Regions from separate parts of the Agarivorans sediminis genome, predicted to be linked through region 2. Evidence: predicted binding sites of a transcription regulator. Region 2 holds the regulator's gene; the other holds the start of a gene.
The links. The regulator FliA, encoded in region 2, starts transcription of late flagellar genes. The targets are predictions, from matches to a motif close to CTAAAGNTNNNNNNNNNNNNGCCGATA.
Positions count from the first base shown of each region.

Region 1 (7,675 bases), 150 kb from region 2:
GATGTAAATGGCCCGCATGAGGTGCGTATAAACGCAGCTGGCGACTATGATATTTACGATGGTTCTGGTGGCCTGTTGGCCACCGCGCCTGCGTCGACTGCGGGCCAGCAGATATTTGCTAATGCTACACCGGCTTTATCTCCGGGTTATGAGATCAATATCGACGGGGATGTGCAGGAAGGTGACGTATTTACCATGGGGTACAATACCGATGGTTTTAATGACAACTATAACGCGCTGCGAATGGTTGATTTACAACAAAAAGATTTAGTACGTAAAAGCTTAGCTGCCACGGGTGATAATAAAATGACCATGAACGATGCTTACGCCAGTTTAGTGAGTTTTGTGGGTGGTAAAACCAGCGAAGCTAGGGTGTCTGCATCTGCGGCATCTTCACTTTTAGAGCAAAGTACTCAGCGGCATAATTCTATATCAGGGGTTAACCTTGATGAAGAAGCATCCAATTTAATTCGCTTTCAGCAGGCTTATGCGGCTTCCGCTCAAGTGATAAGTGCGGCTCAAGAGACCTTTCAAACCTTATTAGCGTCGGTGAGGTAGGCTAATTATGCGTGTATCGAGTATTAATTTGTATCAAAGCTCATTGAATGGGGTGCTTAATTCTCAGCAACAAGTTGAGAAAATGAACCAGCATTTAATTACCAATAAAAAATTACTTACCGCGGCCGATGGTCCTTCTGACATGAGTAAAACCATGTTTTTAAGTACCGAAATCACCTTAACAGAGCAACACCTAAAAAATGGTACCTTGTTAGAAAATGCACTGAACTTTGAAGAAACGACTCTCGATGGCATGATGACAGCCATACAAAGAGCGCGTGTATTAGGTGTGCAATCAGGTGACGGTATTAACGGCGAAACAGAGCGCGCCTCGCTCGCTCAAGAATTACGCCAAATTCAAGATCAAATGTTTGACTTTATGAATAGTCAAAATGCCGATGGCAGTTACATTTTTTCGGGTTTTCAAACCCAAAAGAAGCCCTATGTATATGACGGGCAAAACTACAACTACCAGGGTGATGTAGGTGTTAATGAATTAAAAGTTTCATCATCGGTTTATATTCAAAGTAATGATACCGGCCAAGAAATATTTGATAATGTATTTAAACGTTTTGTTACAAACGATTTAACCGCTAATATTACCACTACGATATCTGATCAAAAAGCCTATGATTCATTTCATAAGTTAAATTACGATCCTATTAATCCGGCTAATAATCAATTTTTAGTTCAAACCAATGCTGGTGCTCCAGATACTTATGAAATTTTAGATAATGGTGGAGCGTCATTAGTACCCCCTGTGGTGGGCGATTATACTTCAGGAGAACTCATTAACTTTAATGGTATCGATGTGGTGGTTACCGGCGCTGCCGGTGGTCCACCTGAAGAATTTGAGTTAGCCCCTCCAGTGAAAGACAATATTTTAAATATGTTAGGTGATTTTATTACCGCGCTTGAGGATAATACTATTCCTGAAGGCGAATTTGTTGCTGCCCAGAATGATTTTTTAATAGGCGTTGATAATGCGATGGAAAGGGTGAATTTAACCTTGGGCTCGCTAGGTGCCCGAGGAAACTCCCTAGAGTCGGTACGAAATTCAGCGTCAGCTATGGATATAATCAACCAAAAATCAAGGGCTTCTGTCAGTGAGGTGGATTTTGCTGAGGCGGTGAGCAACCTTCAGAAAGCCGAACTAGCGCTTAATACATCTTACTCTTCATACAGCCGCATTAGCCAACTTTCGCTATTTAATTACCTATAAACCCTAAAGTATATTCTTAGTCTGCCGTTATAAAGGTTGCTTCAATATTGAAGCAACCTTTTTTGTTTTACAGCTTATATATAAAACAAAAAAATAAAATAAATTGCTAAAGAATATTGAAGCGTTGCCGTTATATAGGTAAGTCAGAAAAACAAAATAACTGACAAATTATAAAACCTGTAAATGGTTAAATATAGATAGGAGAAATATCATGGCTTTATACGTAAATACAAATGTGTCATCTATTAATGCTCAGCGCCAATTAACGCAATCTGGCTGGTCATTAGATACCTCATTCCAACGTTTATCATCGGGTTTGCGTATTAATAGTGCAAAAGATGATGCGGCTGGCTTACAAATTTCAAACCGTATGACTTCGCAAATTCAAGGTTTAGACCGTGCTGTAATGAATGCCCAAGATGGTATTTCTCTAGCGCAAACGGCTGAAGGCGCGATGGACGAAATTACCAACTCTTTACAGCGAATTCGAGTATTGGCTATCCAATCACAAGATGGTATCAATAACTCAGATGACCGTATCGCGCTTCAACAAGAAGTGTCTCAACTTAAAGCTGAAATGAGCCGTATCGGCACCACAACTCAATTTGGTGGCGTTAACGTACTCGATGGTACTTTCTCGTCTAGCTTCTTGGTGGGTGCTAATGCTGGTCAAAATATCAGTGTTAATATCTCTCGCAGTGGAGGCTGGGGTACTTCTGGCTTAGGTTTGGGCGCTCTGTCTGTTTCTAGTGTTGCTGGCGCAAGTGCGGCAATGACAGCCATTGATTCAGCGATGAAGATTATCGATGGTAAGCGTGCAGAACTCGGTGCGGTGCAAAACCGTTTCCAATCGACTATTCGTAACTTATCGAATATCTCAGAAAATGTTACTGCGGCGCGCTCACGTATTAGAGATACAGACTTCGCTAAAGAGACCGCTGAATTAACGCGTAACCAGATTATTCAGCAGACCTCAACCACTATTTTGGCTCAAGCAAACCAACGTCCTCAGGCTGCATTATCATTACTCGGTTAATCCAGGTAAAAAGAAAGGACGGTGGGGGTTCAATCCACCGTCCTCAGGCTGCAGTAGCGCAATTAGTACTCTTAGGAGGCTCATTTCCATACCAATAATAAGTTGCGCTTTAGTTTCGCTCTCAATCTCCTATCGTTTCGAGCGATACGGTCAAGTGATGCATACTCACTTGGCCTTTTTTTCGCAGTGGTTCAGACTGCCACAATAATAAAGCAAAGCTTATGCCAAGTTTTACTGACAAGAACTTGGCGTAAATAAATATAAATTTTCCTTTTTGGCCTTATTATCAACTTCAATTGTGCCTTTTACGATATATTTTTTGCCGTGAAAGCCCGTGATATAAGGTGTTGCCGTATAGGCGGCAAATTTTTTCCGCTTTTTTCCATTTTTTTCCTAAAGCTTCTTCTTCCCTTGCCGCTAACAGATATGAAGTTAATAAAACTTTGGTCCATTTAAACGTTGTCTTGGTTTACGGTTCATAAATCAGGGGTTCAACAACTAAAAATGGTTTTGGTCGTCCTGACTCAAGTTCAATCAGGATGAACAATTTCTTAGGAGGCTCAAAATATGGCATTAGTTGTCAACACCAATGTGTCGTCATTGAACGCACAACGCCAGCTAGCAAGCTCTGGCAATACACTAGACACCGCATACCAACGTTTAAGTTCTGGTTTCCGTATTAACAGTGCGAAAGACGATGCTGCTGGTCTACAAATCTCTAACCGTATGACATCGCAAATCCAAGGTCTTGACCGCGCGGTGATGAACGCTCAAGATGGTATCTCAGTAGCGCAAACTGCTGAAGGTGCAATGGACGAGTTAACTAACATGATGCAACGTATGCGCGTGTTAGCGGTTCAATCTCAAGATGGTATCAATAATTCAAGCGACCGAACTGCACTTCAAGCTGAGGTTTCTCAACTTAAACTTGAAATGAGCCGAGTAGCGACAACTACCCAATTTGGTGGTGTTAATCTACTTGATGGCGGTTACTCTGCTGCATTCCTAGTGGGAGCGAACGCTGGACAAAATATCAGTGTAAACATCTCTCGTTCAGGTGGTTGGGGAGCGTCAGGCTTAGGTTTAGCAAGTCTGTCTGTTTCTAGTGTTGCTGGTGCAAGTGCTGCAATGGCTTTACTGGATTCAGCAATTAAACTGGTTGATTCTGAGCGAGCTGAGCTTGGTGCGGTTCAAAACCGTTTCCAATCTACAATTCGAAACTTGTCTAACATCTCAGAAAATATTTCTGGTGCGCGTTCTCGAATCAAAGATACTGATTTCGCTAAAGAAACGGCTGATTTAACTAAAGCTCAAATCTTACAGCAAACTAGTACTTCTATTTTGGCTCAAGCTAATCAACGCCCACAGGCTGCGTTAGCTTTAGTTTAATAGTAAAATTAGTGAAGAAAGACGCAGCCACACTTATACTCTAGGTGTGGCTTGCTTTATTTAAGGAGTCTGTAATATGGATAGTAATGTTGGTTTAGTATCCACGTCGGCGGCAACCGTGGGCTTAACGCAAAGTCGAGAGCCAGAGGTTAGTGCTGCCGATAAAATGGAAGTGGCACAGATATCGCTTCAAAAAGAACAACAGCAAGCTAAGGCTCAACAACAGGCCGACCAGGAAAAACGTCAGTCGGATGACCGTGAACAAGTAGAAGATGTGGTTGCTTCAATCAATCAGTTACTCGAGGTCCAAGATAGAGACGTGAAATTTGTAGTTGACGAGCGAGATGGGCAGTTCTTTACTTCGGTACTGAATCGAAGTACTGATGAGCTGATTCGCGAGATCCCTACAGAAGAGTATCGTCAGTTGGAAGAGCGGCTGCAAAAATTTCAAGACGCCATTGGCGAAACAACCGGCTTGTTTGTTGATCAATTGGTATAAAATATATGTGGGTAAGATGTTATGACAGGAATTACAGCGGCAGGTATTGGTAGTGGCTTAGATCTAGAAGCCCTAATCGAAGTGACTCTGAGTGCAGAGCGAGCAGGTAAAGACGCACGCTTTGAAGAAACCAAAACCACCCTCGAGGTGACCCTTTCCGCTGTCGGCAGCATCAAATCTAAACTTAGTGCATTTCGTAGCATACTTGAAAAAGCACAAAGCCAAGATACCTTTTTCCCTCGAACAGCCACCACTAATGAAGCCGCAGGTAGCGAATCGTTTTCTGTTGATCTCGCTGATAATGCGACTAATGGTAACTACGCTATTGAAGTACAAGCCTTAGCGCAAGGCTCCGCATTGACCTCTATTGACGCTGCTAGTAATGGCGGAACACCACTTTATAGTTCAGAAGATGATGTTATCGCGACAACTGACGGCCAATTAACCTTTAGTACGTCTAGTGGAGAATCAATGGTTGTTGATGTCACTGCGGGCACCACGCTAAAAGAATTACGTGAGCAAATTAACAGCCAAGACGACAACTTCGGTGTGTCGGTCAACTTGATAGATACCGGTTCAGAAATTCGCCTATCAATGACCTCAAACGAAACCGGGGACGGAAATACCTTACAAGTGACCAACACTGGCGCTAATGCTGAGCTAGATAACTTTACCAATGTTGGCGGGAAAATGGATGTGACCGATGCATCTTCAGCCAAGATTACTATCGATAATATAGAAGCGACTAGTTCAACCAATAACTTTAATAATGTAATTTCTGGGGTATCTATTGATGTCAATAAATTGACGACCAGTGCAGTTACTGTAGATATACAACCGAGTGAAGAGAAGTCGGTTGAAAATATTAAGGCATTTATTGACGCTTATAATAATGTGATTCAAGAGATCGATAAACATACCAAAGCAACCTCGGTACAAGAGGGGGATGATAACAGTGGCCGCAAAGAGTTAAGTGGCGACCCCATGTTTAGAACCTTACGCTATAGTTTAGGCGGCTTGTCGACCAATGGTTATGATGATGCAGCGCCCGGTATGCGTACCTTATATGGTATAGGCATTGAAATGGACGCTGATGGCTTATTAACATTGAACGAATCAGAATTTAAAGAAGCCATTAATAACAACTTAGACGGCGTTGGCGAGCTTTTTGCAATGGAAGGTGGTGTAGCTGAGAGCTTTTTAGCTACCGTAAAAAGTTACGAACAAACGGGTGGGGTATTAGCCACACGTGAAGACTCAGTTAAGAGTCAAAAAAGGGATCTGGAACATCAAATGCTAGATTTTGAGGAGCGTATGACCTCTTATGAATCGACTTTAAGATCTAAATACACCGCATTTGATGTCACCATGGGTAGTTTAAATAGCCAAATGTCCTATATTATGGGGCAATTGGGTTAGTGGAATAGAGCATGTATCAGAAAGGTATTAATCAGTATCGTCAAGTGGGTGTTAAAGATCAGGTTGCAACCGCTGATCCTCACCGAATTACGCAAATTTTAATGCAAACCGCTCTAGAAAATTTAGCGGTAGCCAAAGGGTGTATTGAGCGTTCTGATTTTCAAAATAAGGGAAAACCCTTAGCTAAAGCCACGTCTATTATCACTTCTTTGAAAAACACATTGGACTTCGACCGCGGTGGAGATATTGCGGTTAATCTGGCTGATCTGTATTCATTTATGTTGGAACGTTTATCTGAAGCGTCTATCGCTAATGATGCTGTGATTGTCGGCGAAGTTATCGATCTAATGTTACCGATTAAGTCTGCCTGGGATCAAATACCAGAAGCTGATAAGCAGAAAGCCTATCAAATGCGTGGCGAGTAAATGCAGCCAGCAGAAACTTTTGATTCTGTGGTTGAACAAGCTCAACACTGTTTGGCTAGCGTTGAACAAGAGCTTGCAGTAGACCAGCCTTCCAGTGAGTCTTTAGACTCACTGCTGAAGCAACACCAACAACTATTCGAACTTTTATTCTCCACTGTGAATACATTAAATCCTAGTCAGCAGGCAATCATTAAATTGCATGTAGAAAGAATGCAAAAAATTCAGCAATTTTGTATTCAGGGACGTAGTGAAGTGTCTGGTAAGTTAGGCGCGATACGCCGGAGTGAAAAAGTTAAAAAAGCCTACGGCTATTAATTAGCCAGACAATTTCTGGGAATACTATGCTGAGAAATATCGATTTTCAAATTAGCTCTGATACTAATGAGCAACAAACCATTGAAGCCACTGTTACTCCCATCATTAAGCGTAAATTTCAAATCAATTTGAACGCTATCTCGGTTTATTCACAAGAGCTGGCCGAAAAACTTCACCGCCATCCGCCTGCACATTATTCGCCGTTTATTACCCGTAAAAAGCACCTAAACATTGTGAATGTTCATAAAGGTCGTGCGCTTTACGATGTCGTACCCAACGTACAAGTTAACCAGCAGTTGAGTGATTTCCAGCAACGCGGTTTATTAGTGAATAGTGAAACCATGAACAGTTGCATTGAGCCTAATGAACATAGCTTAATGACCATTGAGCAGCGCTACCCTGGCCTAGAAGAACAATATACAGGTATTAGTTCAGAGTCAGACAGTTTAATGATTTTAGGCTGCGGCTTAGGGCTGCATATTGAGCAGTTGCTACAGATGAAAGTCTGGAAACATGTTTTGTTAATTGAGCCTGAATGGGACTTGTTAGCCGTCTCTTTGTATAGTGCTCAATGGCTTAACATTGTCAATTATCTGCAGAATCAAGATTGTAAATTAACCTTTATTATCGGCGAAACTGGCCAGCAGATGCTGCATTCGGTTAAAGAGTGGCAACAACAAACCGCTGAGAGTCATTTCTTTCTATTTAAACATTACAACTATATTCCCTTTAATGCGCTAGAGTGGGGCTTTGCTACGCGTAGCCTGAGCTTTGAAAATATTGATAAAATTCAATGGCGTAGTGAAGATGAA
Region 1 is NZ_CP096670.1:1,720,433-1,728,107, forward strand. It holds gene flgK (flagellar hook-associated protein FlgK) at 1-558, shown strand, start outside; gene flgL (flagellar hook-associated protein FlgL) at 566-1,780, shown strand; gene M0C34_RS07805 (flagellin N-terminal helical domain-containing protein) at 1,992-2,816, shown strand; gene M0C34_RS07810 (flagellin N-terminal helical domain-containing protein) at 3,384-4,205, shown strand; gene M0C34_RS07815 (flagellar protein FlaG) at 4,282-4,704, shown strand; gene fliD (flagellar filament capping protein FliD) at 4,726-6,123, shown strand; gene fliS (flagellar export chaperone FliS) at 6,135-6,548, shown strand; gene M0C34_RS07830 (hypothetical protein) at 6,549-6,863, shown strand; gene M0C34_RS07835 (motility associated factor glycosyltransferase family protein) at 6,890-7,675, shown strand, end outside.
Region 1: a site for FliA is predicted at 3,210-3,236, ahead of M0C34_RS07810 (flagellin N-terminal helical domain-containing protein). Genes of this name have one in related genera too.

Region 2 (7,675 bases):
GCCATGCGTGCTGGTTGCACACCATTCGCTTCTAGTTCTCTTAATACACGGGTAGCTCTAGCTGCTGACAACTCCCAGTTACTTGGGTAAAGCGCACTGTCAATGCTGTCTTCATCGGTGTATCCGCGCACCCGTAAATAGTTATCCACCGTTTTTAGTTTGCCTGCCAACCGGATTATAATTTGTTCGGCTGGTTTAATCAGGTAAGCGCTACCACTGGCAAAAAACAATCGACTATCTAACTCAATACTTAACCATTGATCGTCATAACTCACTATTATGTCGTCAGTATGCAGATAATCTTTAAACTCTAGCGCAATTTGCTCTGCCAACATTGGCAAAGGTTCTAATTCAGGCTGATTTTTAATCACATCTTCAATAACTGCTTGGTTATTGTTTTCTAAAATAGTATCCCCTTCGCCCACCAAGATTGAGTGGTTTGAGTCTTCAACCGCTGGCGGTTCACTAATTTCTAATAGCGCGATAGCCTGTTGTAGACGCTGTTGTAACTCTGGGTATTCTTGTTCATTGGCTATGGCCATTGAGTACAGCACCACAAACAGCGCAAACATCAAGGTCATGTAATCCGCATAAGACACTAACCAGCGCTCTGTGTTGGCATTGCGCTTTGCGGGTGCCGCGTAACGATGCCGCATCTCAGTCGATATCCACGACAAAGCTTTTAAGACGTCGTTGCACATCTAAACTACTGGCACCTTCGGCGATAGACACTAAGCCCGCTAAGGTCATTTCTTGGTAAATAGCGCGATCGCCGGCTTGTGCACGTAACTTATTTGCAATGGGAAGAAATAAAAAGTTAGCGAAGCCCACCCCATAGATGGTCGCAACAAATGCAACGGCAATGCCCTGACCTAACTGTTCTGGGCTGCTGAGAAAATCCATGGCTTGAATTAACCCTAACACTGCGCCTAATATTCCTACAGTAGGGCAATAGCCCCCCATCGCTTCAAACACACCGGCTTGACGATCTAGCCGACTCTGCTCAAGATCTATAACGTCTTCTAAGGCTTGTTTTACTTGTTGTGGCTCGGCGCCATCGACCAGCATTTCTAGGCCTCGTAGGCTGAAGCTATCGGCATGCTGTTGTTGAGTTTCTAAAACCAGATAACCGTCTTTTCGAACAGTATTAGACCAGCTCAATATTAACTTTATCTGGCCTTGGGTATCGTAGCTAGAATTTTGCCAAACTCTTGGCGCGGCTTTAATCGCTTGCAGAAACTGGGCTGAAGGCGTTTGCAACATCACCGCCCCAATAGTGCCGCCTAAAACGATAAATAAAGCATGTAGGTTAATCAGATCACTTAGCTCGCCGCCAGCCAACATATGACCGAAGCCAACTGCAGAAAACGCCAAAAATATACCAAAGACGCTAAGTTTATCCATTCCCTATTTCCGCGACTATCGCATCTGAAAAACGCTCTAGTGGCAGTTGATTAGAGGCTAAACCGGCGCTAGCGACGGCTTGTGGCATACCGTAAACAACACAACTAGCCTCATCTTGAGCCCAGATTGTTGAGCCTTGTGCTTTTAACAGGCGACAGCCGTCTCTGCCGTCTGCCCCCATCCCGGTGAGAATCATGGCTAATACGTTGCCTTGATGACTTTTTGCTAAAGAAGCAAAAGTAATATCGACACAAGGTTTGTAATTTACTTTGTCATTGCCCTCAATGATACGGATTCGACCGTGGGCACCTCTCGACTCAATCAGCATTTGTTTGCCGCCAGGTGCAAGGTAGGCCCAGCCGGGTCTTAAGTCATCACCGTCTTCTGCTTGCTTGACATTTATTTTAGATAAGCTGTTTAAACGTTGGGCAAATGCAGCGGTAAAGGTCGCGGGCATATGTTGAACCAACAGAATAGGCTTAGAAAAACCCGCGGGGATTTGAGTTAATATCATTTGCAAAGCTACGGGGCCGCCAGTGGATGTGCCAATGGCAACCAATTTATAGCGCTTACCAGAAGGCTTAAAGCGAGTAGCAGGGCTTGGCCTCTCAATGGTTGAGGTAGCTGCAGTGGTTTTATTTACTGGAGAATGACCCGTTGATGGACTAACGCGCCTTGCTGAAGGTGTTGAGCTTGCCGGGCTAATTGGCGCACGGCGCGCCATAACACGGCGCCGAGCGATTGCTTTTACCCGTTGTTGCAGTAAGCTAACTGCTTCTTCGCGGTCTCTGGCAATATCCTCAAACTTTTTGGGAATAAAGTCTAAGGCACCTGCGTCTAAGGCCTCTAAGGTGGCTTTTGCGCCGTCATGAGTAAGAGAAGAAAACATCAATACCGGTGTAGGATACTTAGCCATTATCTCTTTAACAGCGGTGATCCCGTCCATCACTGGCATTTCAATATCCATGGTAATCACATCGGGCTTAAGCCTAGCGACCATTTCAATGGCTTCTTTACCATTTTTGGCGGTTTCAATCACTTCTAACGCAGGATCTGCGTTAATTATTTCGCTTACCCTACGTCGAAAAAAGCTTGAATCGTCAACTACTAAAACTTTTATAGCCATACTCAATTCTTCTTGGAGGCAACGCTTACATTTTACGAGCGTAGCGTTTTAACAGACTAGGGATATCGAGTATTAGAGCGATACGGCCATCACTGGTGATAGTCGCTCCTGCCATACCAGGAGTACCTTGCAGTAACTGGTCAAGCGCTTTAATCACGACTTCTTCTTGGCCAATCAGGTTATCAACCACAAAACCCACTTGCTGAGGACCAATTTGCACGATCACAACATGGCCTTGCGAACTTCGTTGACCGGGCTGCATATTCTTAATTAACCAATCCTGCAAATAAAATAGCGGAATCGCTTTATCTCGAACAATAACGGTTTCTTGGCCGTCGACAACGTTGGTTTTAGTTAAATCAAGGTGGAAGATTTCATTAACACTGGTTAGCGGTAAGGCAAATGTTTGCTTGCCAACATCTACCATCAAGGTAGGTAAAATAGCCAGCGTTAACGGAACTTTGATTTGCAGAATGGTGCCTTCGCCTAACTTAGAGTCGATATCAACCGATCCATTAAGTTGGGTGATGCTGGTTTTCACCACGTCCATACCCACACCACGCCCAGAAATGTCTGAAATTTCAGTTTTGGTAGAAAAACCAGGGGCAAAAATCAAACTGTAGGCGTCTTTATCTGGCATGCGAGCCGCAGCATCAGCGTCTAACACTCCGCGCTCAATGGCAATGCCTTTCAATTTGTCAGCGTTCATGCCGGCACCATCATCTTCAATTTTCAATAAGATGTGGTCTCCTTCTTGAGAAGCAGACAAACGAATAACACCGGTACGAGGTTTACCTGCAGCGACACGAATATCAGGCATCTCGATACCGTGATCCACTGAGTTTCTGACTAAGTGGACCAAAGGATCAGCGAGAGCTTCTACCAAGTTTTTATCGAGGTCGGTCTCTTCACCCACTAATTCCAAATTAATATCTTTCTTCAGGCTTCGCGCTAAATCACGTACCACCCGAGGAAAACGACCAAATACTTTCTTGATCGGCTGCATACGCGTTTTCATCACCGCGCCTTGCAAATCTGCGGTCACCACGTCTAAATTAGCGGTGGCCTTAGACATATCTTCGTCGTTACTCACTAAACCTAAACTGACGAGGCGGTTTCTCACTAATACTAGCTCACCGACCATGTTCATTATTTCGTCTAAAGTACGAGTATCAACACGAACCGTGGTTTCGCCTTGCGGTGCTTGTTTAGCGGCCTTCGCTGGCTCTTTAGCCGCCGCAGCAGGCTTAGCCGCAGCGGCGGGCTTAGCCGCAGCGGCGGGCTTAGCAGCCGGTTTTGGCGGCGCTTTTGGTGCCGGTGTCGCAGCTTTGGCGACGGGAGCCGGTGCTTTTGGCTCAGGCGCTTTTCCTGCACCATGTAATTGGTCTAACAGTTTTTCAAATTCGTCATCGCCTATTTCACCATCACTAGCCGAGCTAGCAGCAGCGGGTGGCGCTTTAGCAGCGGGAGTTTTTGCGGTGGGCGCATTAGAGCCATGCAGCTCATCAAGTAGTTTCTCGAATTCGTCATCTGAAATATCGCCTGCACTGGCAGCACTCGGAGGGCTAGCAGGGGCTGGCGGAGTAGCGGGCGCATTGGGCGCAGCACCACCATGTAGTTCATCGAGCAAACGTTCAAATTCGTCGTCACTGATTTCATCAATGCTGGCACCACCAGCGGCGACATCAGCAGCAGGCGCAACCGGTTCAACAGGCTGCTCTACCACCACTTCTGGTTCTGGTGCAACCACCTCATCGGCGGACTCTGGTTTAGAGAGTTGATGTAAACGCTCGATAATTTCAGGAGAAGCAGGGGTTAAGGGCTCGCGAGCTTGCACTTGACCAAACATATCGTTGACCGCGTCGAGAGCTTCAAGGATTACATCCATTAACTCTGAAGATACGCCTCGCCCGCCATTACGGAGAGTGTCAAAAACGTTTTCAGCACCGTGACATACGTCAACCAGTTCAGTTAATGACAAAAATCCCGCACCGCCTTTTACGGTGTGGAAACCTCTGAAAATGGCATTCAATAGGTCACTATCATCAGGACGTTTTTCTAAATCAACCAACTGCTCAGAGAGCTGTTCAAGAATCTCTGCCGCCTCTACGAGAAAGTCTTGTAAGATGTCTTCATCTACATCAAACGACATGCGCTACTCCCTTAAAATCCTAAACTAGATAACAGGTCATCAACATCATCTTGATCGTTGACTACGTCATCCCTTTGCTCTTTATTTATTATTGGACCTTCAGCTTCTATCGCTGATTTGGTGACCGGCTCAGCTTTAGCTAATTCGCTTTTCTCAGCACCGAATAAAGTCAGCATTTCTACCAAACTTTCTTCTACCTCTTGCACTAAGGTGATGACTTTACGGATCATTTGCCCGGTGAGGTCTTGAAAGTCTTGTGCCATCAATATCTCTGTCAACATGCTACGTAGTTTATCTGCATTTGTTGAAGAACTATTAAGGAAAATATCGATTTGGTGACACAGCGCCTTAAATTGGCCCAATTCAATTCGCCGTTCCATCAAACTCTGCCAAATCGGCATTATATCGTTGATGTCACTGGTTAATTTATCAGCAATGGGTAAGCCAGACTCTACCGCGTCCATGGTTTTGTTGGCTGCTTGGTCGGTCATTTCAATGACGTAATTTAAACGCTCTTTAGCGTCTGGAATTTCTTGATTCGCCAGCTCGTTGATACGTATATCGAGCTTAAAATCATTTAAAGAATCGTGGAGTTGACGAGTGAGCTGCCCAACTTTATCAAATAGCAGATTAGCTTTAGGTGCGCACAACTCACTAACGAGTTGATTGGCCTCTGCTACATTGCCTTGTTCAAGCAACGACACCAATTGTTTGGCATCAGCTAACGAAATAATCGGATTATCGGTGCTCACGCATCTTCCTTTATTATTGTAATCGTTCGAAAATCTTATCTAGCTTCTCTTTTAATGTAGCAGCAGTGAACGGTTTCACAATGTAGCCATTTACACCAGCTTGTGCAGCTTCGATAATTTGTTCGCGCTTAGCTTCTGCCGTTACCATTAGTACCGGCAAATGAGCAAGGCTTTCATCGGCACGAATATTTTTCAATAAATCGATGCCTTCCATGCCAGGCATGTTCCAATCTGTTACTACAAATTCGAAATCGCCACCTTTAAGCATCGGTAATGCCGTATTGCCATCATCAGCTTCATGTGTGTTATTAAAGCCAAGGTCTCTCAATAGGTTTTTAATAATCCTTCTCATTGTTGAAAAATCGTCAACAACCAGAATTTTCATATTTTTATCCAAGGTACTTCCCCCAACAGGATGCTTGCTAGCTCACAACTGAGCCATAAATTTATAATATGTAGATATTATGCCTTAATAAACACAATATTAGTCCATCTTTTATTAGTTTTGTAAGGATGAATTTCGCTATTGTGTCCAATCTCGCATTCGAGTTTTCACTCTGGCCAGTGCTTGACTATGAATTTGGCTCACACGAGACTCACTTACGCTCAATACTTCACCAATCTCTTTTAGGTTTAATTCTTCGTCGTAATACAAAGATAATACGAGGGCTTCACGCTCTGGTAGCCCCTTAATGCACTCTGCTAAAGACTGCTGAAAACGTTGGTTGGCAAAGCCTTCAAAGGGGCGATTAAGCTCGCGACTTTCTTCGCTTGAGATAACATCTTCACTTACGCCGAGGTCTTCAATGCCGAGGATTCGGCCACTATTAACATCGGCCAGCATTGAGTGGTATTCATTAATACTCACTCCCAGTTTTTCGGCTATTTCTGCGTCTTTGGCATCACCATTTTTTTCTCTTTCTACCGCCGCAATCGCATCGTTAATAGCGCGGCTGTTTTTATGTACAGATCGTGGTACCCAATCACCTCGGCGAATCTCATCCAGCATAGAACCGCGAATACGGATCCCGGCATACGTTTCAAAACTCGCCCCTTTAGAGCCATCGAAATTACGGGCGGCTTCAATTAATCCAATCATGCCTGACTGAATTAAGTCGTCAACGATGACGCTTGCTGGCAATCTAGCCATAAGGTGGTGGGCAATCCGTTTAACCAAAGTCGCATGACGCTCCACTAAAACATTAGTGTCGTTCACGCTGGCATAAGCGGCAACTTTATTCACTAAGCTGTTCTCTATTTTTGCGTTGACCAAATTCGAGAAGATTCTCGATGAAAAACTCTAAATGTCCACCCGCTTGCTCTGGTATTGGCCAAGTGGTGGCTTTATTTGCTAACGAGCGAAACGCTAGTGAGGCCGGTGATTTTGGATACGCTTCTACAACAACCCGCTGCTTTCTTACTGCCAACCTAACGTTATTGTCATAAGGGATACAGGACACCAATTCTAAGGTTGCATCGAGAAACCGGTCTGTGACTCGGGTAAGCTTAGCAAACAATTCTTGCCCTTCTCTTAGGCTACGTATCATATTGGCCACAATTTTAAACTTATACACACCATGATTATTAGAGAGTAGCTTAATCAGCGCGTAAGCGTCAGTTATTGAGGTGGGCTCGTCACAAACAACCACAACAATGTCTTGTGAGGCTTTAGCAAAACTTAACACCATATCGGAGATACCTGCAGCAGTATCAACCAACAAAACATCAATCGGCGTTTTTAGGCTGCTAAATGCGCGAATCAAGCCTGCATGTTCTGCCGGGCTTAACTCGACCATTGACTGAGTACCAGAAGTGGCAGGGGCAATCAGAATGCCGTTAGGCCCTTCTACGAGCACTTCGTCTAAGGTGCACTCTCCCGATAAGACATGAGATAAGTTTTTAGTTACCCGCAAACCCAGTAATACATCTACGTTCGCTAGACCCAAATCGGCGTCTAATACCATAACGCGTTTACCTTGTGCGGCCATGGCGATACCCATGTTTAGGGTAACGTTGGTTTTACCTACCCCACCTTTACCACCGGTGACAGCGATAACTTTTACATTATTTTTTTGTTGCATCATTCTGAGGCCGCTAGCTTGATCAAATTCATTATCTTTAGAATACATCTGAAACCTTCTGCTGCTCGGTTTCACTGAACCAGAAATGTTGTTGGGTATTGGAGTCCATCACTGATAAAGCTTGCTCTATCAACTTACTCGGCTCGGCCACCGCTATATC
Region 2 is NZ_CP096670.1:1,566,670-1,574,344, reverse strand. It holds gene M0C34_RS07135 (flagellar motor protein MotB) at 1-701, opposite strand, end outside; gene M0C34_RS07130 (flagellar motor protein) at 658-1,404, opposite strand; gene M0C34_RS07125 (protein-glutamate methylesterase/protein-glutamine glutaminase) at 1,397-2,530, opposite strand; gene M0C34_RS07120 (chemotaxis protein CheA) at 2,556-4,682, opposite strand; gene M0C34_RS07115 (protein phosphatase CheZ) at 4,694-5,434, opposite strand; gene cheY (chemotaxis response regulator CheY) at 5,448-5,831, opposite strand; gene M0C34_RS07105 (RNA polymerase sigma factor FliA) at 5,958-6,677, opposite strand; gene M0C34_RS07100 (MinD/ParA family ATP-binding protein) at 6,670-7,563, opposite strand; gene flhF (flagellar biosynthesis GTPase FlhF) at 7,553-7,675, opposite strand, start outside.